Regions from separate parts of the Streptomyces sp. NPDC091972 genome, predicted to be linked through region 3. Evidence: riboswitches for the same ligand, from Rfam matches in the RefSeq annotation. Region 3 holds a riboswitch; each other region holds the start of a gene.

What was found. A riboswitch is a leader RNA that binds a small molecule or an ion and turns the genes downstream of it on or off. The one in region 3 is predicted to bind cyclic di-AMP.
Positions count from the first base shown of each region.
Region 1: it holds a riboswitch for cyclic di-AMP, as region 3 does, so the genes downstream of both, ACIQJT_RS31280 (M23 family metallopeptidase) here and ACIQJT_RS39005 (M23 family metallopeptidase) in region 3, are expected to answer to the same signal.
Region 2: it holds a riboswitch for cyclic di-AMP, as region 3 does, so the genes downstream of both, ACIQJT_RS36220 (transglycosylase family protein) here and ACIQJT_RS39005 (M23 family metallopeptidase) in region 3, are expected to answer to the same signal.

Region 1 is NZ_JBIVSV010000012.1:193,414-198,273, forward strand. Features, by position in the region: gene ACIQJT_RS31265 (GNAT family N-acetyltransferase) at 1-682, opposite strand, end outside; gene ACIQJT_RS31270 (HPr family phosphocarrier protein) at 879-1,160, shown strand; gene ACIQJT_RS31275 (GntR family transcriptional regulator) at 1,287-1,982, opposite strand; gene ACIQJT_RS31280 (M23 family metallopeptidase) at 2,171-2,923, opposite strand; cyclic di-AMP (ydaO/yuaA leader) riboswitch at 2,937-3,100, opposite strand; gene ACIQJT_RS31285 (pitrilysin family protein) at 3,300-4,688, opposite strand; gene ACIQJT_RS31290 (M16 family metallopeptidase) at 4,685-4,860, opposite strand, start outside.
Region 2 is NZ_JBIVSV010000016.1:103,194-108,053, forward strand. Features, by position in the region: gene ACIQJT_RS36205 (DUF501 domain-containing protein) at 1-280, opposite strand, end outside; gene ACIQJT_RS36210 (septum formation initiator family protein) at 311-787, opposite strand; gene eno (phosphopyruvate hydratase) at 899-2,185, opposite strand; gene ACIQJT_RS36220 (transglycosylase family protein) at 2,481-3,164, opposite strand; cyclic di-AMP (ydaO/yuaA leader) riboswitch at 3,169-3,346, opposite strand; gene ACIQJT_RS36225 (transglycosylase family protein) at 3,552-4,556, opposite strand; gene ACIQJT_RS36230 (cytochrome P450) at 4,747-4,860, opposite strand, start outside.
Region 3 is NZ_JBIVSV010000020.1:20,423-25,282, reverse strand. Features, by position in the region: gene ACIQJT_RS39030 (dihydrofolate reductase family protein) at 1-244, opposite strand, end outside; gene ACIQJT_RS39025 (MarR family transcriptional regulator) at 315-824, shown strand; gene ribA (GTP cyclohydrolase II) at 944-1,585, shown strand; gene ACIQJT_RS39015 (hypothetical protein) at 1,605-1,865, opposite strand; tRNA gene ACIQJT_RS39010 (tRNA-Met) at 1,985-2,058, shown strand; cyclic di-AMP (ydaO/yuaA leader) riboswitch at 2,377-2,534, shown strand; gene ACIQJT_RS39005 (M23 family metallopeptidase) at 2,546-3,571, shown strand; gene ACIQJT_RS39000 (aldo/keto reductase) at 3,718-4,662, shown strand; gene ACIQJT_RS38995 (PrsW family intramembrane metalloprotease) at 4,675-4,860, opposite strand, start outside.

The DNA of each region.
Region 1 (4,860 bases), on a different contig from region 3:
CCACGCCGCCGGGGGCGCGTCCGACGCCGACGACCGCGACGGAGCCGGGGGTGAGCAGGCGCTGCACGGACCGCGACTCGGCACGCTGCTCGCGCGCATACTGCACGGCGAGCGAGCGGTCGGTGGGCTCCAGGTCGAACTCCAGGCGGACGACGCCGTCCTCGAAGCTGCGCTTCTGGGTGTACCCGGCGTCGGTGAACACCTTGATCATCTTGACGTTGGCCGGCAGCACCTCGGCGGCGAAGCGCCGGATGCCGCGCTCGCGGGCGACGGCGCCGATGTGTTCGAGGAGGGCGGAGGCCACCCCGCGCCCCTGGTGGGCGTCCTGCACGAGGAAGGCGACCTCGGCCTCGTCGGCGGGGGCGGACGCGGGCATGCCGTCGGCGCCGATGCGGTCGTAGCGTACGGTGGCGATGAACTCGCCGCCGATGGTGGCGGCGAGTCCCACCCGGTCCACAAAGTCGTGGTGCGTGAAGCGGTGGACGTCCTTGGCGGACAGGCGTGGGTAGGGCGCGAAGAAGCGGTAGTACTTCGACTCGTCCGAGACCTGCTCGTAGAAGCTGACCAGGCGATCGGCGTCGTCGACGGTGATGGGCCTGATGCGCGCGGTGCCGCCGTCGCGCAGCACCACGTCGGCCTCCCAGTGGGCGGGGTACTCGTGCCGGTCCGACGCGCTCTGCATGGGCCCCAGAGTACGGCTCGCGTACGACAACGGCGCGAGGCAGTCTGTGGAGAACGCGCGAGAGCGCACAAGGACGGAAGTCGGGCCGAGGCCGCGGTCCGACGTCTCACCCCGGGAGGCTGCACGCCCTCCCGGGAGACGCTTCACGTGTGGGAAACTGGTCTAGACAACCCTGAACACCGAAGGGCAGCATCACATGGCTGAGCGCCGCGTCAACGTCGGCTGGGCCGAGGGCCTCCACGCCCGCCCCGCTTCCATCTTCGTCCGGGCCGCCACGGCCGCAGGCATCCCGGTGACGATCGCCAAGGCCGACGGCAACCCCGTCAACGCGGCCTCCATGCTGGCCGTTCTCGGCCTGGGCGCCCAGGGCGGCGAGGAGGTCGTCCTCGCCTCCGACGCCGAGGGCGCGGACGCGGCTCTCGACCGGCTCGCGAAGCTGGTCGCCGAGGGACTCGAGGAACTTCCCGAGACCGTCTGAGCACGGGTGTCCTGAAAAGCAGGCAAGGGCTCGTCCGAATTATCGGGCGGGCCCTTCGCTTTATCCTTTTACGGGCAGCGGAAAGAGCCCCCGCGAATTACTCCCTCTTTGTATACGGTGCCCGTGTTAATGCCGCACACCCGTCACGTTTACGGGATGTTGCGAACTCCTCACACGGTCCGCGCGGTCCTGTCCTGAGGTGAACCGCAGCCGGTGCGCCGCGCCCGAGCGCTCGGTGTGCAGCGCCGTGATCGCACGCGCCCGTTCGCCGTCCCCGCGGGCCACCGCGTCCACGATCGCGCCGTGCTCCGCCCAGGACTCCACGGGGTCGGCCGGCGCGTCCACGACGTACATCCAGGCGATCTTGTGCCGCAACTGGGTCAGCAGCGAGGTCAGCGCCGGGCTGCCGGTGGCCTGCGCGAGCGTCTCGTGGAACCAGCCCCCCAAGGAGCGCAGATCGTCGCTGTTGCCCCGCCTGGCCCGCTCCTGGCCCAGCCTGACCAGGCCGCGCAGCACCTTCAGATGGGCCTCGGTGCGCCGCTGGGCGGCCCGGGAGGCGCCCAGCGGTTCGAGGAGCATGCGCATCTCCAGGAGGTCGGCGCCCTCCTGCTCGGTCGGTTCGGCGACGCACGCGCCCGCGTGCCGCCGGGTCACCACGAAGCCCTCGGCCTCCAGCGTGCGCAGGGCCTCACGGACGGGGACCCGGGAGACGCCGTAGCGGCGGGCGAGCAGTTCCTCGGTGAGCCGGCTCCCGCGCGCGTGGACACCGGCGACGATGTCGTCCCGGATCGCCGTGCATACCGAGTGCGCCGGAATACGCATGTCCGACCTCCGTCTTAATCCCCGTGAAACGTCGCCGATTGACGTGTGTTCAGTGACTCTATTGCAATGAGCGGGAATTTCCGACGGCGGACCGGAATCCAGGGATATTTTTTGGACAACGGGGTGCCGGAAACGACGAAACCCCGGCTCGGGGAGCCGGGGTTCTCGCGGAGGCCGCGGGGCGATCGTCAGACGTCGACGCCGTGCGAGCGCAGGTAGGCGACGGGGTCGATGTCCGAGCCGTACTCGGGGCTGGTGCGTGCCTCGAAGTGCAGGTGCGGGCCGGTGACGTTGCCGGTCGCGCCGGAGAGGCCGATCTGCTGACCGGGAGTGACGGACTGGCCGACCGAGACGCCGATGGACGACAGGTGGCCGTACTGGGTGTACGTGCCGTCGGCCATCCTGATCACGACGTTGTTGCCGTACGCCCCGCCCCAGCCGGCCTCGACGACCGTGCCGCGGCCGACCGCGTGCACGGAGGTGCCGCTGGCGGCGTGGAAGTCGATACCGGTGTGGCTGCCGGAGGACCAGATGGAGCCGCCGCTCTTGTAGCCGGTGGAGACGTAGGAGCCGGAGATCGGGGCGACGAAGGCGTTGAGGCGCTTGCGCTCGGCCTCGCGGGCGGCGCGCTCCTTGGCCTCGCGGATCTCCTTGGCACGCGCCTCGGCCTTGCGCTTGGCCTCCGCCTCCGCCTTCTTCTGCGCGGCGGCCTGCGCCTGGGCCTCGGCCTGGGCGTCGAGCTGGTCCGCGAGGGAGTCGCCGACGGAGACGACGGGCATGAGGCCGGTCTGCTCGACGGAGTTCTCGGCGGCGAGCGCCGGGGCGGCGATGGTGCCGATGACGCCGGTGGTGGCGAGGGCGGCGACGCCCGCGGCGCGGGCGGTGGTGCGCTTCATGCGGCTGGGACGGCGGTGCTTCCCGGTGGCGCAGGTGAACGCCATGTGGTGGCTGGTCCTTTCCTTCCTTCTCGCCTACCGGGTTAGCTGACGGGTTCGGAGCAGGAAGGTCTCCTACGGACCCCCTCGCGGTCGCGTGGGCGTCCGATTCACCCCAGGGACGTGGTGTGGGTCCCCGGCTCCCCTGGCTCGCGCCGTACGGGGACTCGGCGATGACTGTCCGGTGCCGCGGGCGCGGCGCAGTGCCTGACGGACAGCCCGCAAGACGCTAAGCGGGGCGGCTTTCAGGACCCAAACGGATCAGGGTGTTTGTAGCGCATCCCACAGGGCAGACAGGCAACCTCCCACCCAATTCGGACATCAAGGGGCCCTGGTGACGCCGCCGTCACCAGGGCCCCTCCACGCCCGTGCCGGTGCTCGGCTACTCGGCGCTGACGACCTTGACCTCGCCGATACCGAGGGCCTCGACGGGCTCCTTGATGGCCGCCGCGTCGCCGACCAGGACCGTCACCAGCCGGTCCACCGGGAAGGCGTTCACGACGGCCGCGGTGGCCTCCACGGTGCCGGTCGCGGCGAGCTGCTGGTACAGGGTCGCCTGGTAGTCGTCGGGCAGGTGCTGCTCGACCTGGTCGGCCAGCGTGCTCGCCACGGCCGCGGCCGTCTCGTACTTGAGCGGTGCCACACCCACGAGGTTCTGCACGGCGACGTCGCGCTCGGCGTCGGTGAGGCCGCCCTCGGCGAGCGTGCGCAGCACCTTCCACAGGTCGTCCAGGGCGGGACCGGTGTTCGGGGTGTCGACGGAGCCGCTGATGGCGAGCATCGCGGCGCCCGAGCCGTCCGGCGCGGACCGGAGGACCTGGCCGAACGCCCGTACGCCGTAGGTGTAGCCCTTCTCCTCGCGCAGGACGCGGTCAAGGCGGGAGGTGAGGGTGCCGCCGAGGCAGTACGTGCCGAGCACCTGCGCGGGCCACACGCGTGCGTGCCGGTCGGCGCCGATACGGCCGATCAGGAGCTGGGTCTGGACGGCTCCGGGGCGGTCCACGATCACGACGCGGCCGGTGTCGTCGGCGGTCACCGGCGGCACGGGCCGCGGCTGGGCCGGGGAACCGGTCCAGGCACCGAGCGTGTCGGCGAGCAGCGCGTCCAGGTCGATGCCGGTGAGGTCGCCGACGACCACGGCGGTCGCGGTGGCGGGCCGCACGTGCTTCTCGTAGAAGGCGCGTACGGCCGCGGAGTCGATGTTCCCGACGGTCTCCTCGGTGCCCTGGCGCGGGCGCGACATGCGCGAGTCCGCCGGGAACAGCTCCTTGGAGAGCTCCTTGGCGGCACGGCGGGACGGGTTGGCCAGCTCATGCGGGATCTCGTCGAGGCGGTTGCGGACGAGCCGCTCGACCTCGCTGTCCGCGAACGCGGGCGCCCTGAGCGCGTCGGCCAGCAGACCGAGCGCCTTGGCGAGGCGGGAGGCCGGCACTTCGAGGCTGAGGCGGACGCCCGGGTGGTCGGCGTGCGCGTCGAGGGTGGCTCCGCAGCGCTCCAGCTCGGCGGCGAACTCCTCGGCCGAGTGCTTGTCGGTGCCCTCGGAGAAGGCGCGGGCCATGATCGTGGCGACGCCGTCCAGGCCGGCGGGTTCGGCGTCCAGGGGTGCGTCCAGGAGCACTTCCACGGCGACGACCTGCTGGCCGGGGCGGTGGCAGCGCAGCAGGGTCAGGCCGTTGTCGAGCGTCCCGCGCTCGGGGGCGGGGAAGGCCCAGACCTTGGGCTCGCCCGCCTGCGGCTGCGGGTGGAACTCCATCGCGGCGAGCTCGCTCACTTGGCCGCCTCCTCGTTGTCGTCGCTGGCTTCCACGGTTGCCGCGGCCTCGGGGTCCTCGGCGGCTTCCTCGGCGCTGTCGGCGATCTCGGCCGGGGTGAGCGGCTCGTAGACCAGCACCGCGCGGTTGTCGGGGCGCAGCCTGGCCTTGGCGACCGCCTGCACGTCCTCGG
Region 2 (4,860 bases), on a different contig from region 3:
GATCGGTCTGCAGCCGCTCCGTCATCTCCTTCATGACGCCGTTCGCCTCCAGGGTGCCGATCGCCGAGGCGGCGCGCGGGCACGTCAGGTAGTACGTCGTCGGGAAGGGCGTGCCGTCGGGGAGGCGGGGGGCCGTCTCCACCACGTCCGGCTGACCGCAGGGGCAGCGGTGCGCGATCGCGCGCAGACCGCGCGGCGGCCGGCCGAGCTGCTGCTTGAAGGCCTCGACGTCCGCGTCGGTAGGCTCGGTGCGCGGAGTGGAGGGCGGAGGCGTTTCCATGCCTGTCTTTCTATCGGTCCATCGGTCGGTTCACTGGTCGGAGGCGTCGGACTTGTCGACCCCGTCCCAGACGTTCGCGTACCAGGGGCGGTCGGCCGCGCCCAGGTCGCTGCGGGACTGCTTCGCGGCGTCCGGGTCGACGACGACGAACCCCGTCTCACCCGGCATCACGTAGTGCAGCCGCTGCCGGATCTGCTGCTCCGCGTACGCGTCGTCCTGCCAGCGCGCCTTGAGGTCGCGCAGCTTCTCGACCCGTTCGGCGGCCTGCTCCTTCTCCCGCTGGAGATCGGCGATCTCGGCGCGCTGCGAGACGTACTGCCTTATCGGGTACGCCAGCGCCACCACCAGCGTGCACAGCACCAGGGCGAGCAGCGCGGCCCGGCCGGTCAGCCGGGAGCGGCGGGCCTGCCGTCTGGTCTGGGAGCGGTAGACACGGGCCGCGGTCTGCTCGCCGAGCAGCCTGATCCTCGTCGTCGTGGAGAAACGGTCCCGGTCCTTCACGGCCATCGGCTCTCCGCCTCCCCTTCTACGTGCGTACGTCCCCGCACACGGTACGGGACCGGTACGGGGACGTACGTACGACTGGCTAAGGCTTGACCCCGGAAGGGCCAGCCGGTGTCAGCCCTTGAAGCGCGGGAACGCGCTGCGGCCGGCGTAGACCGCGGCGTCGTCGAGGATCTCCTCGATGCGCAGGAGCTGGTTGTACTTGGCGACGCGCTCGGAGCGGGCCGGGGCGCCGGTCTTGATCTGGCCGCAGTTGGTGGCGACGGCCAGGTCGGCGATGGTGACGTCCTCGGTCTCGCCGGAGCGGTGGGACATCATGCACTTGAAGCCGCTGCGCTGGGCGAGCTCGACGGCGTCGAGGGTCTCGGTGAGCGAGCCGATCTGGTTCACCTTGACGAGCAGCGCGTTGGCGGCGCCGTCCTCGATGCCGCGGGCCAGGCGCTCCGGGTTGGTGACGAAGAGGTCGTCGCCGACGATCTGGACCTTGTCGCCCAGCTTGTCGGTGAGGACCTTCCAGCCGGCCCAGTCGTCCTCGAACAGCGGGTCCTCGATGGAGACGAGCGGGTAGGCCGCCACGAGCTCCTCGTAGTATTCCGTCATCTCGGCGGCCGAGCGGTCCTTGCCCTCGAACTGGTACTTGCCGTCCTTGTAGAACTCGGAGGCGGCGACGTCGAGCGCCAGGGCGACCTGCTCGCCGGGGATGTAACCGGCTTCCTTGATCGCCTCGAGGATGAGGTCCAGGGCGGCGCGGTTGGACTCCAGGTTCGGCGCGAAGCCGCCCTCGTCGCCGAGGCCGGTGGACAGGCCCTTGCTCTTCAGGACCTTCTTGAGGGTGTGGTAGACCTCGGTGCCCCAGCGCAGCGCCTCGGAGAAGGACTCCGCGCCGATCGGGGCGATCATGAACTCCTGGATGTCCACGTTGGAGTCGGCGTGCGAGCCGCCGTTCAGGATGTTCATCATCGGCACCGGCAGCAGGTGCGCGTTCGGGCCGCCCAGGTAGCGGAAGAGCGGGAGGTCGCTGGCCTCGGAGGCGGCGTGGGCGACGGCGAGGGAGACGCCGAGGATGGCGTTGGCGCCGAGCGAGCCCTTGTTGTCGGTGGCGTCCAGGTCGAACATCGCCTGGTCGATCAGACGCTGCTCGGTGGCGTCGTAGCCGACGAGCTCCGGGCCGATCTGCTCGATGACCGCGAGGACGGCCTTCTCGACACCCTTGCCCTGGTAGCGGTTCGGGTCACCGTCACGCAGCTCGATGGCCTCGAAGGCGCCCGTGGAGGCGCCGGACGGGACGGCGGCACGACCGGTGCTGCCGTCGTCGAGGCCGACCTCGACCTCGACCGTGGGGTTGCCTCGGGAGTCCAGGATTTCCCGGGCTACGACGACGTCGATGGACGGCACGAGCATCTCCTTCTTGGGATGTGACACGGTCCGCCGGGACCGCGGTGGGTTCTGCGAGACCGAGCCTAACCGGCTCCGGGGGATCGGCCACCGTGTGGACCGACCCATGGACAGAACCGAGAGTAAATTGTTTCCGAACTGAACAAAGACGGGCCGGCACCCGCGCATGAAAAGGCCCCGCCCCGGTGCGTACGGGGGAACACGCACCGGAGCGGGGAGCCCGTGGGGACGGGGGGGTGACCCTCACGAGGTCTTCAGTATGAGGACCACGCCTGTGAGGGCACTGTGGTTCAGCGAGGTGTCACTTCAGGTGGAGCTGCTGGCCCGGGAAGATGAAGTCGGCATCGTCGATGATGTCCTTGTTCAGCTTGAACAGCTTCTGCCAGCCGCCCTTGACCTTGTGCTTCTCGGCGATCGAGCTGAGGGTGTCACCCTTGACGACCTTGTACTCGCCGTCGCCCTTCTTGACCTTCTTGCCGGTCGGCGTGGTGACGGTCTTCTTGGCGGCCGGACGGTCGGAGGAGCGGGAGGCGCTCTGCTCCTCGGTCGAACGGGTGCTGGTGCCCGAGTTCGAGGAGCCGGCGGAGGACGAGCTGCCGCCACCGTTGTAGGCGGCGCTGGACAGGCCCGTGCCGCAGACCGGCCAGGCACCCTTGCCCTGGGAGGCGAGGACCTTCTCGGCGACGGCGATCTGCTGGGCCTTGCTGGCCTGGTTGGCCTGCGCGGCGTACTGCGTGCCGCCGTACGCGGCCCAGGTGGAGGCGGAGAACTGCAGACCGCCGTAGTAGCCGTTGCCGGTGTTGATGGACCAGTTGCCGCCGGACTCGCACTGGGCGACGGCGTCCCACTCGGAGGCGGTGGCGGCGGAGGCGTTGCCCGCGGCCATCAGCGGGGCGGCGATGGCGACACCGGTGACGCCGGCGAGCGCGGCGGCGCGGGTGGCCTTGGACGGACGACGGTGCTTGCCCTTGCCGGAAAACAGCATGGATCGATCCCCTCACCGACGCCTGCGAGGTGAGCTGTCGGGTTCGGGCCGGTTGAGTTGCCCGGTCGCGCCCGGCGCCTTGCGGCTCCTAGCGCGACTTCACCCCTAGCCGGTCCAGCGTGAACTGCTGGGTCCGGCACTTACCTTGGGTCCCCCGCTCCTGCCTACGGCGCTTGACGCGACGACTGTTCCCGTACGGCCGCTGGCAGGATTCGGCGTTGCGGCAGACGGGGCTCGGGTTGCCGAGCGGTCACGACCGTAGACATGCGTTCGGCGGAATTTCAAAGACGATCAGGGCTTCTGAGACTCATCCCACACTTTCACCAAAGTGGACATTCAGTGCGAAGTGTGACGTGAACTCCCGCTGTTTTTCAGGTCTTTTCGACCCTATTCAGCCCCTGTGTCGAGCGTCTGACCGGCAACGATGTTGCTCGGGTCGGTCCCGATGCGGTCCTTGTTCTCCGCGTAGAGGGCGCGCCATCCGCCGTCGAGACCAAGGGAGTCGGCGATGGAGACGAGGGAGTCGCCCTCCTGGACCGTGTAGGTGGCGGCGGCATGCCGGCCGGCCGTGGGGGAGGCCGCGCTCTTCGTCACACTCTCCTCGGCACTGTCGCCGCGATGCTTGCCGGAACCCAGGGCACCCACGTCCACGAGGGCCGAAGAGCCGCCCTCCTGCCATGACTTGTCCGCTTCATCCTCTTCTGCGCTCACCACGGGCGAGCTGTCGGACGGCTGCGCGTCCCGCTGTGCGGAACCCTCGGATACCGAAGAGTTCTTTTTGTCCGGCTTGGCGGAACTGTCATCGCCGGAGGGAGTGGCCGAGGGCGAGGGCGTCCCGGACGATCCGTCCAGCGCGTCGAGCAGACCGGAGGACTTCTCGGAACCCGACGAGTCGGAGGAACCGGACGAAGAGGAGGAACCTTCGGAACTGGACGAGCCGGACGATCCGGATGAGTTGGACGCCGAGGCGGAGGGCGTGCCGCTTCCCACGCCCGTGTCGACGTCGGCCGAACTCGCGTCCTTGCTGAGACCGCCGAGCAGCCCGCAGGTCGGCCAGGCGGCGATGCCCTGGTCCGCGAGCAGCTTCTCGGCCACGGCTATCTGCTGGTTGCGGCTGGCCAGGTCCGCGGTCTCGGCGTACTCGAGGCCGCCGTACTTCTCCCAGTTCTCCTGGGACATCTGAAGGCCGCCGTAGAAGCCGTTGCCGTCGTTCGCGCTCCAGGAGCCACCGCTCTCGCACTCCGCGACCCGGTCCCACGTGGTGCCGGTGGCGGCGCTCGCCCCGGTCGCCCCGAGCAGTGGGATCGCGATGGCGGATCCCGTCACACCGGCCGCCACGAGGAGAGCCGGAGCCTGACGGGGGCGACGGTGACGACCGTTCCCGGAGAGCATGGAGGGACCTTTCCCGAGACAGCAAGTACCCGCGCGGCAGTGGTACGGGGACCGCGCTGGTCCGTGAACGTATAGGGATTCGATCACTTGTCACAAGTTAATGCCGCGTAGATCACGTGAAGATCACAGACTTGAGGGCGTGTCATGTTTACGCGGCATCCTCCCGGGATACCCCGGACCCCTCGGTCGATTACCGGACGGGCGTGAACTCCACGGGCAAAGTACGCAGTCCACGCATGATGAGTCCGCCACGCCAGCGCAAATCAGCCGAATCCACCGCGAGTTGAAGGTCCGGGAGCCGGGT
Region 3 (4,860 bases):
GGGGGTACGGCGGCTTCCCGGCGGCGACCCGGGCCGCGCGGCGGGTCTCGGAGTTCACCAGCAGGCGGGGGTTGTCGGCGCGGATCGTGCCGGCGCCGACGAGGATCGCGTCCACGGAGGCGCGGACCTCGTCGACTCGGTCGAAGTCGGCCGGGCTGGACAGGAGGAGGCGGTCGGGGCCGGTGTCGTCGAGGTAGCCGTCGAGGGAGACCGCGGCGGAGAGGAGGACGTAGGGGTGGGGCATGAAGGGGCTCCCCGGCGTGTCGAGAAACATCGGTCTTGGTTCAAGTTTGAAGCAAACCTACACTGGGAGCATGACGACCCGCTGGCTCAGCCCCGACGAGCAGCGAGCCTGGCGTGCCTACATCGCCGCCTCGCTCCTCCTGGAGGACACCATCGACCGGCAGCTCCAGCAGGAGGCCGGCATGCCCCACCTGTACTACTCCATCCTTGCCAACCTCTCCGAGACCCCGGAGCGCCGGCTGCGGATGACCGAACTCGCCGAGGGGCTGAAGATCACCCGGCCCCGGCTGACGTACGCGGTCGCCCGGCTGGAGAAGGACGGGCTGGTGCGGCGCGAGAGCTGCCCCTCGGACAAGCGGGGCAGCGTCGCGGTCCTCACGGACGAGGGTATGGCGGTGCTGGAGCGGGCGGCGCCGGGACACGTGGAGACGGTCCGTGGCGCGCTGTTCGACCGGCTCACCCCGGAACAGGTGGGGCAGTTGGAGGAGATCTTCACGAGTGTCACCGCGGGACTCCAGGGGGAGGGCGGACCCGCCGAGGAGGTTCCGTGGCGCCGGCGGTCCTCCCCGTCCTGCTCCTGAGGGTGCGTGTGACGAGTGCCATAAAGGCGTTGCTTCAAATTTAAAGCATGAGGTAGGGTCTCGATCAGTAGGACTGCTTCAAAACTGAAGCAGATATGCCCACGGAGCGGAGTACCCGCATGCCCGACCTGCCCGCCGCCACCCAGCGCTCCCGCGTCCACGTCCCGCTGCGCTTCGGGGACGGCTACCGCGTCGACGCCGAGCTCGTCACCTTCCACGGCCTGGCCGACGGGCGGGAGCACCTCGCCGTCGTCCTCGGCGACCCCGCCCCCGGCACCGTCCCGCTGGTGCGGCTGCACTCCGAGTGCCTCACCGGTGACGTCTTCGGCTCCGCCCGCTGCGACTGCGGCCCGCAACTGCGCGAGGCGGTCGAGCGCATAGCCGAGCGCGGCGGCGTCCTGCTCTACCTCCGCCAGGAGGGCCGCGGCATCGGCCTCTACAACAAGCTCGACGCGTACGCCCTCCAGGACCAGGGTCTCGACACCTACGCCGCGAACACCGCGCTGGGCCTGCCCGAGGACGCCCGCGACTACACGGCGGCCGCGCAGATGCTGACCGCCCTGGGCATCGGCGAACTCGACCTGCTCTCCAACAACCCCGACAAGGCGGGTCAGTTGAGGGACCTCGGGATCGGCGTCCACGACCGCGTCCCGACCGGCGTCTTCACCACCGCCCACAACGTCCGCTACCTCCGCGCGAAGGTCCTCCAGACCCAGCACACGCTGCCGCTGGGCGAGTTGACGGAGCTCGGGGTCGGCTGACGGCCGCCCGGGCGGGTGCTCACTCGCCGGAGCCGCCCGCACCGCCCTCGTGGTCCCGCACCCAGTTCCGGTGGGCGCCCGAGCCCTCGCGGCCGGGCGAGAGCCTCAGCACGGTCCCGTCGTCGATCTGCTCCAGGCTCGTCACCACGTAGCGGGAGCCCGTGTGCACCGCCAGCCTGATGCTGCCGTTGCCGAACTCCGTCACCCGCAGCGTCCGGCCGCCGGAGAGCGGGATGTCCCGCTTCCCGATCTCCGCCGGCCGCCCGTCGGCTGCCGTCATGTCCCCTCCTCGTTCCTGTGAGGAGCGCCACGGTACGCCGCTCCGCGCGGCCACCGGGGCCCCTGGAACAACCCTGGCGCGAACCACCTCGCGGATGACGTATGCTGGTCACACAACGACGCGGGGTGGAGCAGCTCGGTAGCTCGCTGGGCTCATAACCCAGAGGTCGCAGGTTCAAATCCTGTCCCCGCTACTGAAGGCTCAGGGCCGGAATCCAGTGAATGGGTTCCGGCCCTGAGTGTTTGTGCGTCCGCGCCCGGCCGGAGGGTTCGCAGCGGCCTTCGTCACGCCGGGTGAGCGGATGGGCGCCCTCCGCATAGCGACTGACACACCGTCAACACCCCTGTGCCGTCTGAGTCGTGGTCAACTCGCCCGTTTTTCACCGTTCATGGGCCGTAAGTCCAGCGGGATTTCGTTAATGATCAAGCGGAACAGCTTGGAATCGGGCCCCCGGGTCTATTAACGTTCGATAACGCAGCGCGGTCGTCCCAGCCGTCACAAGAGACGGCTCCGTGCTCACGCGCCGAATTCCGCAAGGGAACCGGGGAACCACCACCTTGGGGTGAATCGCTCGTAGTCCGCCGTGGCAGCACGGTGGATATACGCGCGTAGGAGACCTTCCTGCTCCGAACCCGTCAGCTAACCCGGTAGGCGAGAAGGAAGGAAAGGAGTGCGCCCACGTGGCGTCCAACCCGCCTGCCCCCGAGGCGCCGTACGTTCCGAGCGACACCCTCGTGTACGGCGGCTACCGTGCCGACGACGAGGCTCCGCTCGGCGAGTGGAACCCGACCGCGGACTCCCTCGCTCCCGTACGAGGCCGGCATCGCGTAGCAAAGCAGCGTGGCGGCGGATTCGCCCGTAGCTCCACCGTCCTGGGCGTCGGCGTCATAGCCGCGGTCAGCGCGGGCGGGATGGCCAGCGCCAACACCGGCAAGCCGCCGGTCTCCATCTCGATGCCGGACCTGCCCAACGTGGGCTCGCTCATCTCGGACGACTCCGACCCGGCCGCCGCCGACACGAGCGCCTTCAGCAGCGTCGGCGCCACCACCGCCGGCACCGCCGAGGGCGCCTCGGACGCCGGTGAGGCACTGCGCTCGCGCATCCTGGCCCAGGCCGAGGTGCAGCAGGACCAGATCGACACCAAGGCCGCCCAGGCCGTCGCGGACGCCGCCCAGAAGGAGGCCGACGCGGCCGCCGCCAAGGCGGAGAAGGAAGCCCAGGAGAAGGCCGCCGCCGCCAAGAAGAAGGCGGAGGAGGAGGCCGCGAAGAAGGCCGAGGCGGAGCGCCTGGCCGAGCTCGCCAAGCAGTACACGCTGCCGACCTCGTCGTACACCATCACCTCGACCTTCGGTCAGGCCGGTTCCCTGTGGTCCTCCGGCTACCACACGGGCCTCGACTTCGCCGCCCCCACGGGCACGCTCATCAAGGCGGTCCACAGCGGCACCATCACGGAGGCCGGCTGGGCCGGCTCCTACGGCTACCGCACGATCCTCACCCTCGACGACGGCACCGAGCTGTGGTTCTGCCACCAGTCCTCGATCAGCGTCAGCGTCGGCCAGAAGGTCGCCACCGGTGACGTCATCGGCCGCGTGGGCGCCACGGGCAACGTGACCGGCGCGCACCTGCACCTGGAGGTCCACCCGGGCGGCTCCGCCGACGGGATCGACCCGATGGCGTGGCTGCGCGGCAAGGGTCTCAACCCCTGACCCTCCCCCGCGAACTCCGACAGCCCTGACGACGTCCCCCCGACGTCAGGGCTGTCGGTGTGTCGGAGCAGCCGACCCCGCTTGTTTGCGAGGACTTTGCGGCCGTGCCGGAAGGCCGGCGTCCGGCACTGGCGTTGACGTATGGCATGACTTCTCTTCGCAAGCTCGGCTCCTCCGGCCTCGAGGTCTTCCCGCTCTCCCTCGGCGGCAACGTGTTCGGCTGGACCGCCGACGAGGCCACCTCGTTCGCCGTCCTCGACGCCTACACCGCGGCCGGCGGCAACTTCCTCGACACGGCCGACTCGTACTCGGCATGGGTGGACGGCAACTCCGGTGGCGAGTCCGAGACCATCATCGGAAAGTGGCTGGCGGCCCGCGGCAACCGCGACGACGTCCTCATCGCCACGAAGGTCAGCCAGCACCCCGACTACCCGGGCCTGAGCGCGGCGAACATCAAGGCGGCGGCGGACGCCTCGCTGCGCCGCCTCGGCACCGACCGCATCGACCTGTACTACACCCACTACGACAAGCCGGAGACACCCGTCGAGGAGATCATCGGCGCGCTGGACGAGCTGGTGAAGGCGGGCAAGGTACGGGCGATCGGAGCCTCCAACATCTCCGCCGCGCGCCTTGCGGAGTCCCTCGACTTCTCCGACCGCGAGGGCCTCGCGCGCTACACCGCCCTCCAGCCCCACTACAACCTCGTCTCGCGGGACACCTACGAGGGCGAACTCCAGGCCGTCGCCTCCCGGCAGGGTCTCGCCGCCGTCCCGTACTTCGCCCTCGCCTCCGGGTTCCTCACCGGCAAGTACCGCGTCGGCGAGACCGTGGAGAGCCGGCGCAGCGCGGGTGCCGCCAAGCACCTGGAGACCGAGCGCGGCCGGAAGGTGCTCGCGGCGCTCGACGACATCGCCGAGTCCCACACCGTCCCGGTCGCCACGGTCGCCCTCGCCTGGCTCGCCGCCCAGCCGACGGTCGCGGCCCCGATCGCGTCCGCCCGCACGGTGGAGCAGCTCCCGGCGCTGCTGAGGGTGGCGGAGCTGACCCTGACGGAGGAGGAGCTGGGGCGCCTGACGGAGGCGTCGGCGTAAGGGGAGGCCGGCCTACGTCCGGTACGGGTTGTACGCGGGGTAGGGCACCGCGTGCGCCGGGTGGACCGGGTGCGCCTGCTGGGCGGGGTGGGGCGGGTGGCCGTACACCCCGTACACCGGCCAGGGCGGCGCGGCCACCGGTACCGGGGGTGCCGTCGTCCGGGCCGCGTGGTCCAGGGCGGGGCGGGCCACGTCCCG